DNA from 4 places in the Neobacillus sp. genome. Region 4 is predicted to be linked to each of the others. Evidence: riboswitches for the same ligand, from Rfam matches in the RefSeq annotation. Region 4 holds a riboswitch; each other region holds the start of a gene.
What was found. A riboswitch is a leader RNA that binds a small molecule or an ion and turns the genes downstream of it on or off. The one in region 4 is predicted to bind S-adenosylmethionine.
Positions count from the first base shown of each region.

Region 1 (4,216 bases), on a different contig from region 4:
CAGATTTTCGCTCTTCCATCCATCTTTTGAGCCTCTTGTCTTTTAACAGGTAGCAAGCAAGGATGGCAATGACAAAAGCAGCTATAGGTGTAAGGAGCCAAAAAAACATAATCCAGACGAGATTGCTCAGAAATATAGATTGATAAACGATCCCTGCCCCGACCACAGATCCAACAGCAACCTCACTAGTAGAAAGTGGAATTCCAAAGATATTTGCCAAAAATAAAGACAAGGCTGCGGAAGCTAAAACGATCAAGGCAATGGGCACGGTAAAGGTGCTGCTAGGGACAATCCCATTGCCGATTGTTTTGACCACTTCACCACCGCCAAAATAGGCCCCGAGAAATACAGCGATACCGCAGAGAAACAAGGCCAGCCGTTTATTAACCACACCTGATCCATAGGAAATACCCATTGAAGCCGCTGCACCACTCGCTCCAATATTCAATGCAAAAAATAATCCTATCGTAATAGCCAATATTGTAAGCAAAAGAAAATTCCTCCTTTATACCGCATGAACGAGCAGTAATCCCCTTACTTAAAAATTTGATAAAACCTAGAGGGGAATGTGAAGGATTAACGATCTGTAAATACCGATTGGTCTAACCAGCAAATAGTAAAAGGGTGTGCGCCCCCGCTACTATTTGAAGTTTCCATTAGCGATCGTGCAAACCACACTCCGTTTTGTTGCTTCCCGCCCAGCGTCCTGCACGTGAATCACCACTAGCGCCTGTTGGTTGGGTACAAGGAAAACAACCAATGCTCGGGTAGTGATGGTCATGCAATATGTTGTACGGGAGGCCTTTTTTCTTGATGTAAGACCAAACATCATTCCATGTCCAGTGAATCAATGGACAGATTTTAATATTCTGGAATTTTTCATCTTTATTAATGAATTCTGTGTTTGCCCTTAATAGTGACTGTTCTCTGCGAAGCCCCGAGATCCAGGCATGTTTTCCTGCCAACGTCTCTCTTAATGGAATGACTTTTCGGATATTACAGCACTGATTGGGTTCCCTTTTCCATAAAGCCGAACCATATCGTTCCGCTTGTTCGTCGAGACTAAGGTTTGGTTGTTTCCGCTCAATTCTTAACGTCGGGAAACGTTCCTCTATTCTGTCAATGACCTCATAGGTTTCCGGAAAGTGTAATCCTGTATCTAAAAAAACAATATCGGCATCCTGTTTAACCTGCTGAATCAAGTCAATCAACACAATCGCTTCTGCACCGAAACTTGAGGCATATACAATCTCATCCCCAGGATAAGACCGGTAAGCCCACTCTAGTACAGAACGTGCTCCTTTTGTTTCATCATCATAATAAAAACTGTCAGATATTTGGTTCCAATTCTTATAAGTTATAGTTACAGTCATTGCTTCAAACCTCCTATTTACCCACTAAAAAAAGGCAGCCTCCCACGCAGATAAGGTGGAGACCGCCTCTAGTTTTTCTAGTCAGCGATTTTTATTCGAATGAAGACGAACCTTTTCATTTTTCTCAAGTTGCACAATTTTTCCATCTTGGACAATTAGTGTAATTGAGCCAAATTTTAATGCTACCAGCATTTTCTCAAGATATGCAAAGATTTCTTCCCTCTCATCTGATTTCAGCTTGAATCGCCCTCCTTTTAATAAAACATGAACATTAAGACAGGCGTTATGACTGCTGGTTAACACCTTATCATCCAAAATGAAAATCATTTTGCTGGAATTAGCACCTTGCTTTGCAGGTTGCCGGGCTTCATTGGGCCATTCCCTCAGCCACTCTTGATAAGCGTTTTAATAATTGATGAAATTAATCCTATCATACCAATAGGTTTTATGTAAATAAAAATTTTTTAATTTTTTAAATTTTGGATTTTCATTAACTTTTTTACCTTTATTGTAATAAGGTGGAGGGCGATGTCCATGTTAGAAAGCATTTTCATCAAATTGCCTATGAGTTTGTTAGGAAGGAATTAGCAATTGATACAATTCAGCAATAAATTGAAAGCACTTTTTTGATTGGATTGTAAAAAAAACGAGCAGTTCCAAATGGAAACTCCTCTCCTTCATAAAATTGTAATACTCTTGTAACGCAACTGTCAGAATGAATTGCTTAATATTTGATATAGTAAATAGTATGAACATTTAGAAAATTAAGGTAAAGTAACTAGAATGAAACTAAATTATTTTAAAAAGAAAGTAGTGATGTAAATGATCAAAAAAATGCTAACACTTTTGAGCTTAATCATCATGCTTGCTGCAGTTGGGAACGATTTATTCATCCAAAAGGTTAATGCGAAATCGTTAGGTGTGTTACAAAATCAAGAGGATTTGAATCCTATTAAGCTACCTACCACTCAAACGAATCAATTATCAGCTGAACCAGAATTTCCTAATTATCAAGGAAACATTGCCAGTATGAAGCTGCTTTCCACGAAGATTCAAGAGGATAATCAGGAAATATTAAAGATAAATAAGTCAGATGTCGATAAACTTGAAGAAGATATTAGTGTTTTAAATGGAAGGTTAACCGCACAGTCAAACAAAGAAGCTACTACCTCTATTGAAAGTGAATACATAAGTACGGTCATCAATGCAGGAAATAAGTATATTGGAAACTCTGTTTATGTGTTTGGTGGCGGAAGAAATGCCAACGATATTGCCAAAGGAAGATTTGATTGCTCCGCCTTTGTTCATTGGGCATTTGCACAAGCGGGTCTCGAAATCGGCTCTAATACAGATGCCATTAAAAAGGAAGGGCGTCAGATTTCTCCACAAGAAATGCAGCCCGGAGATTTAGTGTTTTTTGATACGTATAAAAAAGACGGACATGTAGGTATTTATATTGGAAATGGAAAATTCATTGGCTCACAAAGCTCTACCGGTGTCGCTATAGTAGAAATGACAAATAGTTATTGGAAAAACGCCTTTAAGGGGCATGTCATTCGAATTTAAGAAAAAAGGCTTACTTTTTACAACTGGGAATAACACTGTCTTTTTAAGCTGTTGATTCGCTAAACATGGATCACAGTCACTAGACATCCCGATTGTTGAAAAATGGAATTTTTACGTGAAATTACAACTTTTAGAAACTAGTTTTGTCAATTTAAGTCTATAGAGGAACCAGAAATAGTTTTTTTATCTAGGACCTTAATGTTAGGCCAATTTGGTCTTGTTTAAAGCCCTAATCTCTCCTATTACTATTAAAAAATAGATAAAACCATCTACTATTATGAGATGTTTTCTATCAAGTAAACTGCTAACTTTTTAAAGGACCTTCCCTAATGCCGCACCATTAATAGATGTATAACTTGAAAAGTGAATACTTTTCTTCCCTTGCTTTCATTATTTGGAAGCTAATAAAACTGGGTTTTCCAGCGATTTAGGACTAATTAACTATTATAAATTCAGACTTTTGTATATATTTCGATTATTGAAATAATGTTATCATTTACATGTACATATTACTATTTTAGGAGGTTGATGGATTGAGGAAATTGAAGAGGACTCTCATTTTTTTGGTTAGTTTTTTGACTGTGGCAGTATCTTCGACAGTCTACGCTGCACAACCGGGATTATCAGATTTCCCCCAACCGGTTGACTCCCAGTCTTGGACTCTTCCAAGGGATATGACGTGGAATGATTACCGTCCCGTTCCTGGGGTTGACTGGAACACTGCAAACATTAAAGCAGAAAGGGTCATCAAGGGTACACTAATCATTGTAGATTTCCAAGACAGAGAGTTTATCTTAAGCCAACCTGTAGGCTCGGAGATAGCCGGTAACCCAATTGGTACTGGAAATATACCTCGCAATCAGCTCGGCAAGTTTTGGGAAGATTTTCTCAACAAGCCTTCACCATCTAATAACTACCGAACAGTAAATGAATACTGGAGAGAGAATTCATTCGGTAAGTGGAAGATCGAACTTAAAGCCTTCGGTCCTTATAAAATGGATGGTAATGAATTCGAGGATGGACTTAACGAGTTCGGGCAAACAGTAAACATGCCTGCTGGTTTCAAAGGAAGAAATCTAAGAACTGAGGCAGTTGCAAAAGCTCAAGCTGATATTGCTGCTTCAGGAGAAAAGTTTGATTTTAATTTTATTGTCCATGCTGGCTACGACGAATCGGGAGTTTGGCAAGAGTTTGGCGAAATGATGTTTCAAAATGCTAATACGGTAACTAATCCATTCGGACCAATTGTTGCCGGTACGAATGTCCCTGGGATGCCT
Region 1 covers NZ_DALZYO010000010.1:105,483-109,698, reverse strand. Annotated here, with positions in the region: gene RTR43_RS07935 (sulfate permease) at 1-490, opposite strand, end outside; gene RTR43_RS07930 (phosphoadenylyl-sulfate reductase) at 657-1,373, opposite strand; gene RTR43_RS07925 (YezD family protein) at 1,455-1,610, opposite strand; SAM riboswitch class I at 1,675-1,776, opposite strand; partial or broken gene RTR43_RS07920 (C40 family peptidase) at 2,568-2,939, shown strand; gene RTR43_RS07915 (immune inhibitor A domain-containing protein) at 3,473-4,216, shown strand, end outside.
Region 1: another riboswitch for S-adenosylmethionine. It lies ahead of RTR43_RS07925 (YezD family protein); the one in region 4 lies ahead of mtnK (S-methyl-5-thioribose kinase).

Region 2 (4,216 bases), on a different contig from region 4:
CCATGCCTACTGTTTGTGCAAGATGGCAGTGTGAAAGAAACGCTTTACGCTTTTCATTCAGTGCCGTTCTTGCTGGAAAAAATAAAAGAATATTTGAATTAAACAGGTGCTTTATGGCATCTGTTTTTTTTGTCGATAGGAAAGTATAACTTTCTATCAGGCATAAGCCTCTGTTCATAGAAATCCGACATAGTTCTGAGGAAAGCTTGGAAAAACTCTACCAAAGCGAATTAATTGTCGAGCAATAATGAAAGGATTCTACTCCCCGCTGCTGAATATAATTAGGTAAATGAAAGTTGACCGGAGTGGTGGATATGATTGAAACCGTTAAAACCTTTCTCGAAAATATCAAAGAGCAGGGGCACGTTCAGCAATTATTATTCCAAGGAGACTTACGAGTGACACTAAATTGTCAGCAGCAAGCCGTTCATTTAGTGATAAAAAATGGCGGGATTTTTATCCTCCAGGGGTCAGAGGAATCGCAGACGAAATATGAAATCAGTGGAAATTTAACCGCAATGGAACAGCTGCTAGCAGGGAAGGAAAGGTTAAGGGTTCTTGAGAAGAATGGACAGTTAAAGGTGTCGGCGCCGTTACGGGTCAAGTTATTGCTCGAATCGATTTTCTTTTTAACAAAGACAGAGAAACCTGAGCTTGCAAAAATAATTTAATCAAAGGTATTGACTCGGAATTAATCTTCCTGTAATGTATTATTTAAATATTCTATCAATAAAAACAATTAAATAAAGCATTCTTATCTAGAGTGGCGGAGGGACTGGCCCTTTGAAGCCCGGCAACCGGTTAATAACACGGTGCTAAATCCAGCAGAGTAATTTTACTCTGGGAGATAAGGAGAGAGACCCCCTCTTCTTATGAAGCGGGGGTTTTGTTTATTACATTGTTAAAAGGAGCGAGAGGAATGGGAGAAAATCAAAAGAAGTATCGTTTTGAAACATTGAGTGTTCATGGTGGGTTGTCTCCAGATCCGGTGACAGGTGCTCGTGCTGTTCCTATTTATCAAAACAATGCCTATCAATTTAAAAACACTGAGCATGCGGCTAACTTATTTGGATTAAAAGAACCTGGTTATATATACACTCGGATACACAATCCAACCACCACTGTTTTTGAAGAAAGAGTTGCTCTATTGGAAGGCGGCGTCGGAGCACTCGCGGTTGCAAGCGGCATGGCTGCGATTACGCTAGCGATATTAAACCTTGCCGAAGCAGGCGATGAAATTGTTTCCGCCGCGAATCTCTATGGTGGAACGTATAATTTGCTTGCTATTACTCTTCCAAAGTATGGAATTAAAGTGAAATTTGTCGATGCGGACAATCCTGAGAATTTCCGCACGGCGATCACAGAAAAGACAAAAGCGGTCTTTGCTGAAACAATCGGTAATCCCAGCTTACGCGTTCTTGATATAGAAAAAGTAGCGAATATTGCCCATGAGGCCGGGGTTCCGTTAATTATTGACAATACCTTTGCTACACCATATCTTTGCAGACCAATTGAGCACGGGGCAGACATTGTCATTCACTCGGCGACAAAATGGCTCTTAGGTAATGGCACAACAACAGGCGGGGTCATTGTCGATGGCGGGAAATTTGATTGGAATTCACCGAAGTTCCCTGGCTTCACGACTCCAGATGCAAGCTACCATGATCTTGTTTATGCCGAGGCTCTAGGTGCAGTCGCATATATTATCAAAGCACGTGTTCAGTTACTACGTGACTTAGGGCCAGCTTTAAGTCCACAAAATTCGTTCCAGTTTGTACTTGGACTTGAAACCCTTCATGTTCGAATGAAGGAGCATGTGGCCAATACAGGAAAGGTTGTGGAATATTTAGTAAATCATCCTGCCGTTGAGTGGGTTTCCTATCCAGGGCATTCATCCCATCCTGATTATGAATTATCCAAAAAGTATTTACCGAAAGGCGCAGGCTCGATGGTTATTTTTGGTATTAAGGGTGGGAAAGAAGCAGGTGCTAAACTGATTGATTCGATTACACTATGGGCTCACGTGGCTAACGTTGGGGATGCAAAAAGTTTAATCATTCACCCGGCAAGTACAACCCATCAGCAATTAGATGCGGAAGGTCTCAAATCGGCAGGAGTATCTGAGGATTTAATTCGCCTGTCCATCGGCATTGAGAATGTCGAAGATTTAATTGAAGATCTCGAATCAGCCATTGAGGCAGCAACCGGTTTGGCTTCATTGAAAGCAAATGCCTAAAATTACCTAATTTAATTTTTCCCAAAATGAAGAAGTTTACGTTGACACCACTTTTTATCCGTGATACGATAATTTTCATAATATAATTACTTAAACATTTTAACGTGTTAATTGAATATAGAATGCTGTTAACTCTTATCAAGAGAGGTGGAGGGATGTGCCCGATGAAGCCCGGCAACCGTCAATATTTATATTGAAATGGTGCCAATTCACACAAAGCGATTGCTTTGGGAGATGGGAGAAAGGATTATTTTCATGATGCCTTTCTGCCTGTGCAGAGAGGCTTTTTATTTTTTAAAAATAGAATCTTTTCGATAAAACAGTCAAAGTCTATATTTACAAGATATGTACCAACAGAATCTTTCAGAATTTTAGGTAAATCGGATAAGAAGCAGGTGATTTAGGTGATTTCAATAAAGAATGTCCGCAAAATTTTTCCTTCCAAACAGGGTGAGTTAAAAGCTGTTGATGATGTGAACCTTGAAGTACAAGCAGGAGAAATTTTCGGAGTAATTGGTTACAGTGGTGCTGGAAAAAGCACCTTGATTCGCATGTTGAATGGACTGGAGCTGCCAACGGAGGGAAGTGTCACCGTGGCTGGACGGGTTATTTCGAAGATTAAGGGAGCTGAGCTTCGGAAGGCACGTCAAGAAATCAGCATGATATTCCAGCATTTTAACTTGCTGTGGTCAAGGACAGTTAGCGAAAATATTGCGTTCCCCTTAGAGATTGCTGGTGTAAACGGAACGCAAAGAAAGAACAGGGTCGCTGAGCTCATTAAACTAGTTGGTCTTGAAGGCAGAGAAAATGCCTATCCATCCCAGCTAAGCGGCGGGCAAAAACAGCGGGTTGGGATTGCTAGGGCACTAGCTAATAATCCAAAAGTATTGCTTTGTGATGAAGCGACCTCAGCACTCGATCCGCAAACGACAGATTCCATTTTGGAATTGTTAGTTGATATCAATAAGCGACTCGGGTTAACGATTGTCTTGATCACACATGAAATGCATGTTATTCGTAAAATCTGCCACCGGGTGGCAGTGATGGAAAGTGGTCGAGTAGTTGAGCTTGGTTCCGTGTTAGATGTATTTAAAAATCCACAGGAGCCAATTACAAAAAGGTTTGTCCAACAGGTAACAGAACCGGAAGAAACGAAAGAAACAATCAAACATTTACTCGAACTTTATCCGTCTGGCCAAGTGGTTCAGCTCTCTTTCATTGGAGAAGCAGCAGAACAGCCATTAATCACAAACATCATCAAGGATTTCAATGTTGTTGTAAATATTCTTCAAGGGAAAATATCACACACGCAAAACGGATCTTACGGAACATTATTTATCCATTTGGATGGGCAATCTAGCGAAATACAGAAAGCCATCGATTATATTCACTCACAGCAAGTAGGCGTGGAGGTGATCAGTAATGGCTAACTTTATGGAAATGGTCAATTGGGAACAATTATTAGAAGCAACACGTGAAACTATTTATATGACTTCCATTTCCGTGTTTGCAACCTTTATTTTAGGATTATTCCTTGGTCTACTTTTGTTTTTAACAGATAAAGGTAATATCTGGGCTAATCGGCCTGTTAATGTTATTATTGCAGGCTTTGTGAATATTTTCAGATCCATCCCTTTTATTATATTAATCGTTTTATTAATTCCTTTTACAAAATTATTGCTTGGGACAATGCTCGGTGCAAATGCGGCGCTACCAGCCCTAATTATTGGAGCAGCTCCTTTTTATGCACGAATGGTAGAAATAGCCCTTAGGGAAATCGATAAAGGTGTTATTGAGGCATCGCAATCGATGGGTGCAACACATTTTCATATCATTTTTAAAGTATTAATACCGGAATCTTTGCCGGCATTAATTTCAGGGGTTACCGTCACCGCCATTTCTCTAGTCAGCTTTACAGCAATGGCCGGAGTCATTGGGGCTGGCGGGCTTGGACATTTTGCCTACCTTGAAGGTTTTCAA
Region 2 covers NZ_DALZYO010000001.1:124,974-129,189, forward strand. Annotated here, with positions in the region: gene RTR43_RS00620 (thioredoxin family protein) at 1-102, shown strand, start outside; gene RTR43_RS00625 (SCP2 sterol-binding domain-containing protein) at 315-671, shown strand; SAM riboswitch class I at 752-854, shown strand; gene RTR43_RS00630 (O-acetylhomoserine aminocarboxypropyltransferase/cysteine synthase family protein) at 920-2,236, shown strand; SAM riboswitch class I at 2,369-2,477, shown strand; gene RTR43_RS00635 (methionine ABC transporter ATP-binding protein) at 2,641-3,666, shown strand; gene RTR43_RS00640 (methionine ABC transporter permease) at 3,659-4,216, shown strand, end outside.
Region 2: another riboswitch for S-adenosylmethionine. It lies ahead of RTR43_RS00635 (methionine ABC transporter ATP-binding protein); the one in region 4 lies ahead of mtnK (S-methyl-5-thioribose kinase).

Region 3 (4,216 bases), on a different contig from region 4:
CACTGTCAACAGACATATCAAATGCATAAATATCTCCATTACCAGCGTGAGAAAACTCCAATTTCCCCCTAAGTATCCTTCCATAATCTTCCCCATCTTCTATTAGTTCGTCAGCTAACCTATTTAAATTCTGAAGGAAGTCAATATTCCAATTTATCTCTCCAGAAAATATTTCCTTAAATTCACTGGGTATCATTGTATCTTTAGAAAATGAATAATAAAAGGAAAGTGATTTTCCTACATTATGTAATATGTATTTAAACGAAGGAGGTAGTTGGTACCCTAGTTCCTTTTCTTTAGCCTCTATCTCCTGCATCGTTGCTTTTTTTCCAATTTCAATAGGGTGGACTTTGCCGTTATTGTTTTCAAATTTTTGTAATATTTGCTCCCATTTTGATATAAGAAATTTAATATCCTCCATACTTTTTAACCCCCACTTCGATAGCTTAATTTTAATTATAATTCAATATAGTTTTTGTAAATACCTTCCTATAGTAAACTTACCCGTTTGTTCAATAAGAAAAAAGCTGCCTCTTTGACAGCTCCACTCTTAAACTCTTGCACCCGTTACTTTAAGTGTAAACTTTCACAATCTTGTTTATTTAATAATAAGGCTATGTTAAATCCTAATGTTGATATACGACCAAATGAAAACCGCCTTGTAGAAAAGGCGGTTTATATGACTATCGTACCAGTTAGCGGAACACCTTGTACGGCTATTTCTCCAACTCATATCGGGCCGCGATAATGCCCGACTTGAGCGTTCGGCTGGACAGCAGCTTGAGCCTGATTTTCTCACCGCCGCCGTCAAATACCGATTTTCCGTCGCCCAGGACGACCGGACAAATTGTAAGCAGGAATTCGTCGATCAGGCCGAGCTCAAGCAGCGTCTTCGCCGCTCCCGGGCTGCCGAAGATAACGAGATTTTTGCCAGGCTGCTCCTTGAGTACCTTGATTTCCTCTGCGATATTGTCCTTGATCAACATCGTATTGTTCCATTCCACTTTGTCCATCGTCCCGGAAATGACGATCTTCTTAACATCCTGCAGCCATTTGGCATGCTCCATATCGTGCCTCGACGCATTCGGATTGTCCAGCACCGTGGGCCAGTAGCTCTCCATCATCCGATACGTCGTGCGTCCATAAACGGGAGCTCCGACTTCGGCTACGATCTCCTCGGCGTATTTCTCTAATTCCTCGTTGTACGGAATCCAATCGAGTCCTCCATTAGAATCCGACGCATACCCGTCCAGCGACACATGCATGAACAATACGAGTTTTCTCATGTCCGTTTCTCCTCCGATTTCGAATTTATTTTGTTCGATTTTTTTGGCCGTTGGCCCGCGTTTCATCCTGCTGTTACGTTCATTATAACTCATTACGTTTCGTAAGGTTCAAGTAGAATTATTTTTGAAGACAACAATGTTGCGCGAAACTGCCCCGTTTGTTCAATAAGAAAAGGAGGTGCCGCAACTACCTCCGTTGTTAAACTCAAGCACCCTTTAGTTTAACAAGGGCCATACGCATTTTATTAAATGATTTTTTATCAGTGTACTAGTTAAGGATTGACTAAGAAATATCCTTCTGGTATATTTTTATAAATAATTAAAGTGACTATATTAAAAACTCTTATCCAGAGTGGCGGAGGGACAGACCCTATGAAGCCCAGCAACCTTCAAGTTTTACTTGAAAAGGTGCTAATTTCTGCAGAATTGTTTCTGGAAGATAAGGGGAGGAATGAAATAGTTTGTTATGACCTCTTCTTATTTATTGTAGAAGAGGTTTTTTGTGTTTGGAATATTAACGGAAATAATAAAAAGTTAATGACTATTAGGGGATGATGAGATGAAGGGTGTAAACTTTAGAGAGAGTTCATTAGCATCAGATACGTTAGTAAAAACAAACTTAAAAATACATCTCAACCTGCGGTCTCAGGTACTAAAATGACTAATACTCATGATAATAAAAATGAACCAGTAGTTGAAATCTCCAGTGAAAATAATTTTTGCATCATTTATGTTAGCAAGTATAGAATGAATAAAGAAGTTGGGTTTGGAAGAAAGCTGCTTCAGATCCTTGAAGATTTTCAACTTTATTATAGGCATATACCATCGGGGGTTGATGCTCTTAATCTTGTTTTACATGAAAATCAATTAGATCAGATAATAGAAAGTAAACTAATACAACGGATTAGTACGGAACTTTCGGCAGATAAAGTGACTATTGAACGTAATATTGCTTTAATTATGCTTATCGGAGGAAAAATGCATCATAATGCTGAAAGCATTGCCAGAGCAGCGAGGGTTCTTGCAGAAAAAAGAATTAATATTAAAATGATACATATGAATCAAGGATCATCTCAGATAAGTTTAGTATTTGGTGTAAAGGCTCATGATGAAAAAAGAGCTGTTGCAGCAATCCATAATGAATTTTTTTGCAAGTGTGTCGATTTGAAATATTAATGATTTCCTACAGGTAATAAATGGGCTTCTAATTATGACTAATAGATGCTCCTTTTCTTTTTGTTTTCATTAACGATAACTTCCTATTAAATTAACCTGCCCGTTACTTCAATAAGGAAAAAGCGATCCTCCCTATCGAAGAATCCCACCCGTTATAATAAGAAATATCATTTCACTAACATATAAAGTTAATTTATAGAAATAATAATCAAAAAAGGTGGTATCCTCTAATGAAAAAAATAACTACACTTATTTTTCTATTAGTATCACTATTCTCCATAAACGTTCAATTAGTTTTAGCCGATTCTAAAATTGATGAAGAGCCTTGGAGTAAGTACCCTGATAATTCAGGGATGAAATTCCAAGATGTTGATTCATTTTATAATTCTCTTGATAAAAAATGGTATGTTGAATTTGAAAATGCAAAATTAAATATTCGAGAAAAAACTTATTTTAAAGACCTTAACAAAGTGCTGTCCAAAGCTGACAAGTACGGTAAATCAAGAACTGTTGGAGAAGGTTATCATCCTAAAAGACAAGTATATGTATTTGTATCAGTAAGTAAGGATGGCAAAAAGATGCTCACTGCGGTTTTTGATGCTGAAACTCAGAGACCTATTTCAACAAGTTCAAACTTTGAAAGAAAAAACCCTTACAGCTCCTAAAATGGAGCTGTTATACTTTTTGTATAATTTTTTTACTTACCTACTTCGGTAGTGGAATAAGAAAAAGGGCTGTCGTAGCAACCCCTGCTGTTCAACTAAAGCCCCCGTTACTTCAATAAGGATTCAGTTACTATTACCCCCCACCAGTGTATCTATTATCTCCCATCATATAGTTTGAACTGTCCCCAGGCTTAGCATTTGGATTGATTGGAATATGAGGGTTATTATTGTTTTTCTTTCGTTTCAAGTCGATTATTAAAGCAAATCCCAAAATGCCGAGAATAAAAATAATAAAAAACCAAATTGCAGTCAAATTAAAACACCCCTCTCCCTTACATTATATTCCATAAATTGATTTCCAGCCATTTTAATTTAACCCTTATTAAAGTAACCTGCCCGTTACTTCAATAAGCATAAAGCGATCCTTCGTTATTGAAGAATCGCACCGTTAGTTGAAGTTCAAGGATATGTTTTTAAATGTTTATACCTAATTAGTTCGCCACTTGAATTGACCACAACTTCATCTTCTCCGTAACCCCAATGAGCTCGATAATAAGGGTAAACTTTTAGCGTTATTACATACACACCACCAATCCCACTTAACTGCTTTATTTTAAGCATTTCCGTTTCATACGAAGCCCACGTAAGACCTTTTGGTGCATTTTTGTTATTCTTATATATTTCAATGATTGCTTTATCAATTGGTTCTCTTAGGCAATTTATAAGTGCCAGTTTTAGTGTTTCACATAATTCCGTTTCAGCTTCATTTAATGTTTTTGCATTTGTATTTGTATTAGAAATTACTAAAACCATTACAACCATAAGCAATAATACAATTTTCTTCATAATTATCACCTCATTTTAGTTTCCTAAGAACTAAAATGATTTATTCAACAATCCTGCCACGTTACTTCAATAAGAAAAAATGACCGTAGCCGTTACGATCCTTCTTAAACTCTAGCACCCTTTAGTTGAAGATTGTTAATGTTTCACTGGACCATAAAAGGGGTTTTTATTAATATCTGTTATAAATTCAATTGCTTTCGCTTGATACATCTTATCACGCTATTCATAAGTAATGATAATATC
Region 3 covers NZ_DALZYO010000053.1:1,297-5,512, reverse strand. Annotated here, with positions in the region: gene RTR43_RS22960 (SMI1/KNR4 family protein) at 1-421, opposite strand, end outside; gene RTR43_RS22955 (dihydrofolate reductase family protein) at 717-1,286, opposite strand; SAM riboswitch class I at 1,627-1,732, shown strand; gene RTR43_RS22950 (ACT domain-containing protein) at 1,944-2,462, shown strand; gene RTR43_RS22945 (hypothetical protein) at 2,693-3,127, shown strand; gene RTR43_RS22940 (hypothetical protein) at 3,261-3,440, opposite strand; gene RTR43_RS22935 (DUF3888 domain-containing protein) at 3,587-3,973, opposite strand; gene RTR43_RS22930 (hypothetical protein) at 4,193-4,216, opposite strand, start outside.
Region 3: another riboswitch for S-adenosylmethionine. It lies ahead of RTR43_RS22950 (ACT domain-containing protein); the one in region 4 lies ahead of mtnK (S-methyl-5-thioribose kinase).

Region 4 (4,216 bases):
ATTCACTTTTTCACAGTGTTTAACTTTATTTTGGATTATCACAAGAAAAGGTTAAAATGTCAACCTATTTTTCAAAAATTTCTAAATCACTTATTCTTCTGACGGCTTCCTTTAATTGCTCCTCGGATGATAATAGCCCTACTCGGACATATCCTTCGCCAAATTTGCCAAAGCCTATTCCCGGTGCAACCATGATATGTGCTTGTTCCAGAAGAATAGTGGCAAACTGCTCGGATGAAAACTCCTCTGGTATCTTTAACCAGGCAAAAAATGATCCTTTTGGTGAGCTGACATTCCATCCTAGCGAATGAAGACCCTCAATCAAAACATTTCGTCTACGTTCATACAGATCGTTTAATTCCTTCACACAATCCTGCGATCCCGTTAATGCTTCTGCCGCTGCCTCCTGTACCGCTCCAAATAAACTGACGTATAAATGGTCTTGTAAAAGTTCAATTGCTGAAATGATACTCTCATTACCTATTGCAAAACCAACTCTCCAGCCCGCCATATTAAAGGTTTTGGACAGAGTATATATTTCGATTCCTACCTCTTTTGCACCTTCAGACTGTAAAAAGCTTAATGGTTTATTACCATCAAATCCAATGGCCCCATATGCGAAATCATGAACGACACAAATTTCATGTTCCCGAGCAAGCTTGACGGTTTCTTCGAAAAACTCTGCAGTAGCTGTTGCACCGGTTGGATTATTTGGATAATTGAGGAACATTAATTTTGCTTTGGATAAAGTATCTGTTTTTAGTTCTTGATAATCCGGTAAGAATCTATTTTCCTCTCTTAATGGCATGGTAGCCATTTTCGCCTTCGCTAATGCGACCCCAGACCAATAATCAGGGTAACCTGGGTCGGGAACCAGGATGGTATCACCTGGATTTAAAAAACACTGTGGAATTTCGACTAGACCCGCTTTACCGCCAAATAATATGGCCACCTCTTTATCCGGATCAATGGTAACGCCATATTCCCTTTGATAAAAATCTGCAGCAGCTTGTATTAAGTAACCATGTCCTTGAAATGGCGAATATTTATGGTTTCGCGGATTAGCGGCTGCTTCCTGAAGCTTTGCCACAATATGTGGTGGTGTTGGCTGATCTGGATTGCCTTGTCCTAAGTTAATTACATCATGGCCCTGGGCACTATATTCACCCACTTTTTTAACAAGACCAGCAAAAAATTGTTTTGGCAGACTATTTAAAAGTTCCGATTGTGGAAATTGCATCATTGTTCACACCTGCTTAATTATTTTTCAAATTTTTGTTGAATTTCTAGTCACAAATGTTATAACTTTTATAATACCTTGTAAAGGGAAAATTTCGAAATTTCAAAAGAGGTGAAGATTCTTGAAACTAAAGATTTCTTGTCTACAAATGGATATCGCCTTTGGAAATCCACAGAAAAACTTTGAAATTGCCAACGAGCTTTTTGAAAAAGCAGTTACTGATAATCCAGATATTATTGTCCTTCCAGAACTATGGACAACGGGCTATGATTTGAACCGACTTGCAGAAATTGCAGATATCGATGCTAAACAAACAATCGATTATCTGCAAAAAGTAGCGAAAAAGTACCAGGTTCATTTGGTCGGCGGTTCTGTCGCAAACCAAGGTGAAAATGGAGTAAAAAATACCCTTCTCGTCATCACCAAAAATGGTCAGCTCGTTCATCAGTATAATAAACTACATTTGTTTAAACTTATGGACGAGCATCTCTTCTTTAAGGCCGGTAACGAAAAAGGGTTATTTGAACTTGAAGACCGTAAGTTTGCGGGCATAATTTGTTATGATATTCGGTTTCCTGAATGGATTCGCAGCCATACTTCCGAAGGGGCTGAAGCATTATTTGTCGTTGCCGAATGGCCAGCACTCCGTCTTGCTCATTGGCGCACTCTCCTGATAGCAAGAGCGATTGAAAATCAATGCTTTGTGATCGGATGTAATCGTTCCGGTGACGACCCAAATAACCTATTTGCCGGACACTCTATTATTATTGATCCTTGGGGAGAGGTAATTTCTGAGGCTGGAGCAGATCAGGAAATCATTACGGCTGAAATCGAATTAGATCAAGTAAGAGAAATCCGAAAGCAGATTCCGGTTTTCGAAGATAGGAAACCAGAGTACTATAAATAATACGAAAAGCAGATGCGCGAAGTACACTAGCCTCTTTTTGCTGGAGCTCGAAAGTTATTAAAGAAAAATTTTTAAACTTTAGTATCTTTTTAAAATTATTGACATCTTTCGCTTCATCCTGTTATAGTTTTTTCAGATTGAAAAAATTGAATATTTTATTTACTCTTATCACGAGCTGGCTGAGGGATTTGGCCCTTTGAAGCCCAGCAACCGACCGAAATTCCATTGTGAAATGGGGCGCTTCTTTCGCGCCGGGGGAGGGTCCCCTAAATGGCACGGTGCTAATTCCAACAGAAGGATTGTCTTTCTGAGAGATAAGAGGTGCGAAGAACATCCGTCTTCTAGCCTCTTTCAGATAAGAAAGAGGCTTTTTTAGTGCTGTCACGCACTCACCAAGCCTCCCAATATAGGAGGAGAATTTATGAGTATACTAAATCAATCAACTTACCACCCGCTAACCGAAACAACTGCTATTGAGTTAGCGTTAAATCTTAGTATTTTTTCCGAAGATGCAGAACTATCCTGTAAGGAAATTGGTGATGGGAATCTCAATCTAGTTTTTCATGTTATTGACACACAAGCAGGAAAAAGCATAATCATTAAACAAGCTCTTCCCTATGCTAAAGTCGTGGGGGAAAGCTGGCCATTAACACTAAATAGGGCAAAAATTGAAGCAGATGCATTGAAAACTTTTGGTCGAATTGCCCCAGATTTTGTACCAGAAGTTTACTATACAGATGATGTGCTGGCTGTTACTGTCATGGAAGATCTTTCCCATCTTTTGATTGCAAGGACGGGCTTCATTAACGGTGAAACCTACCCGCTTATTTCTACACATGTTGGTGAGTATCTTGCTAAAACATTATTTTACACATCTGATTATGGATTGGGCCCTGGTAGAAAAAAAGAACAGGTTCAACAATTTATCAATCCTGAGCTCTGCAAAATCACAGAGGATTTAATTCTTACTGATCCCTATTACGATGCAGAAACAAACGAATTTGAAGAAGGTTTACGTCCTATTGTTGTAGATCTTTGGCGTGATGAAGAACTAAAATTTCACGTGAATGTATTGAAAAAAACCTTTTTAACTGATGCAGAAGTTCTCCTTCATGGTGACCTACATACCGGAAGTATTTTTGCGAATAATTCAGAAACAAAAGTCATTGACCCTGAATTTGCTTTCTATGGGCCTGCTGGATTTGATATTGGCCAAGTATTTGCAAATCTTCTTTTCCAAGTAATTGTGAACAATAAGAAGCGAGATCTTTTTGTCGAGCATATTGAAACGGTTTGGGATGTCTTTAAGAATACATTTACAATCCTTTGGGAGACAGAAAATAAAGAGGTTTTAGCACAATCGGCTTCATTCCTTTCCTATAATTTATCTAAATTTTTTGCGGATGCCCTTGGTTTTGCCGGCTGTGAGTTAATCAGGAGAACAATTGGGCTCGCACATGTTGCTGATTTAGACGGAATTAAAGACGAGCAAACTAGATTAGCTGCGAAGCGTAAATCTCTGGAGCTTGGGGGCATCCTTATCAAGCAGAGAAAAAATATTAAGGAACTTGGAGAATTTATCGAAATAGTAAAAGAAAAAATAAACTAGAAAAAAAGCAATCCGAACAAAATCGGGTTGCTTTTTTACTCTGGTTTCGCCCACATTTCCTCCGGGTTTAGTTCATATATCCCATTTTCGCGGTACATGTAATGATTAATAATGAATTCCCTGCGTATTGTCGCATAATCATCATAGAATTGCTTAATATACTCGTTTATTTCTTTTTCACTATACTTTTGACCTATGTTAAGCCCTCGAACCATATGTTCAAACACCATTAATTTCTTCTTCCGTTGAGCTGGAATATTTTTTAATTTTCCTTCCTTTGTGAAGAAATTCTGAATAACCTTTTGTCTCTCTAAACTTATTTCCATCATTTCATCAAGCTCCTCTCCCCTTGTCTCCAGTAACTTTGTGAGCTCCTGCGCCTGTTGTTTAATCATCGATTCATTTAAATAAAAGTAAATAGTATTCTTATCCCTTCTTTCATAAACCACATGGACATCCC
Region 4 covers NZ_DALZYO010000021.1:52,948-57,163, forward strand. Annotated here, with positions in the region: gene RTR43_RS14160 (pyridoxal phosphate-dependent aminotransferase) at 65-1,243, opposite strand; gene RTR43_RS14165 (carbon-nitrogen family hydrolase) at 1,362-2,147, shown strand; SAM riboswitch class I at 2,310-2,468, shown strand; gene mtnK (S-methyl-5-thioribose kinase) at 2,569-3,756, shown strand; gene RTR43_RS14175 (DUF2087 domain-containing protein) at 3,792-4,216, opposite strand, start outside.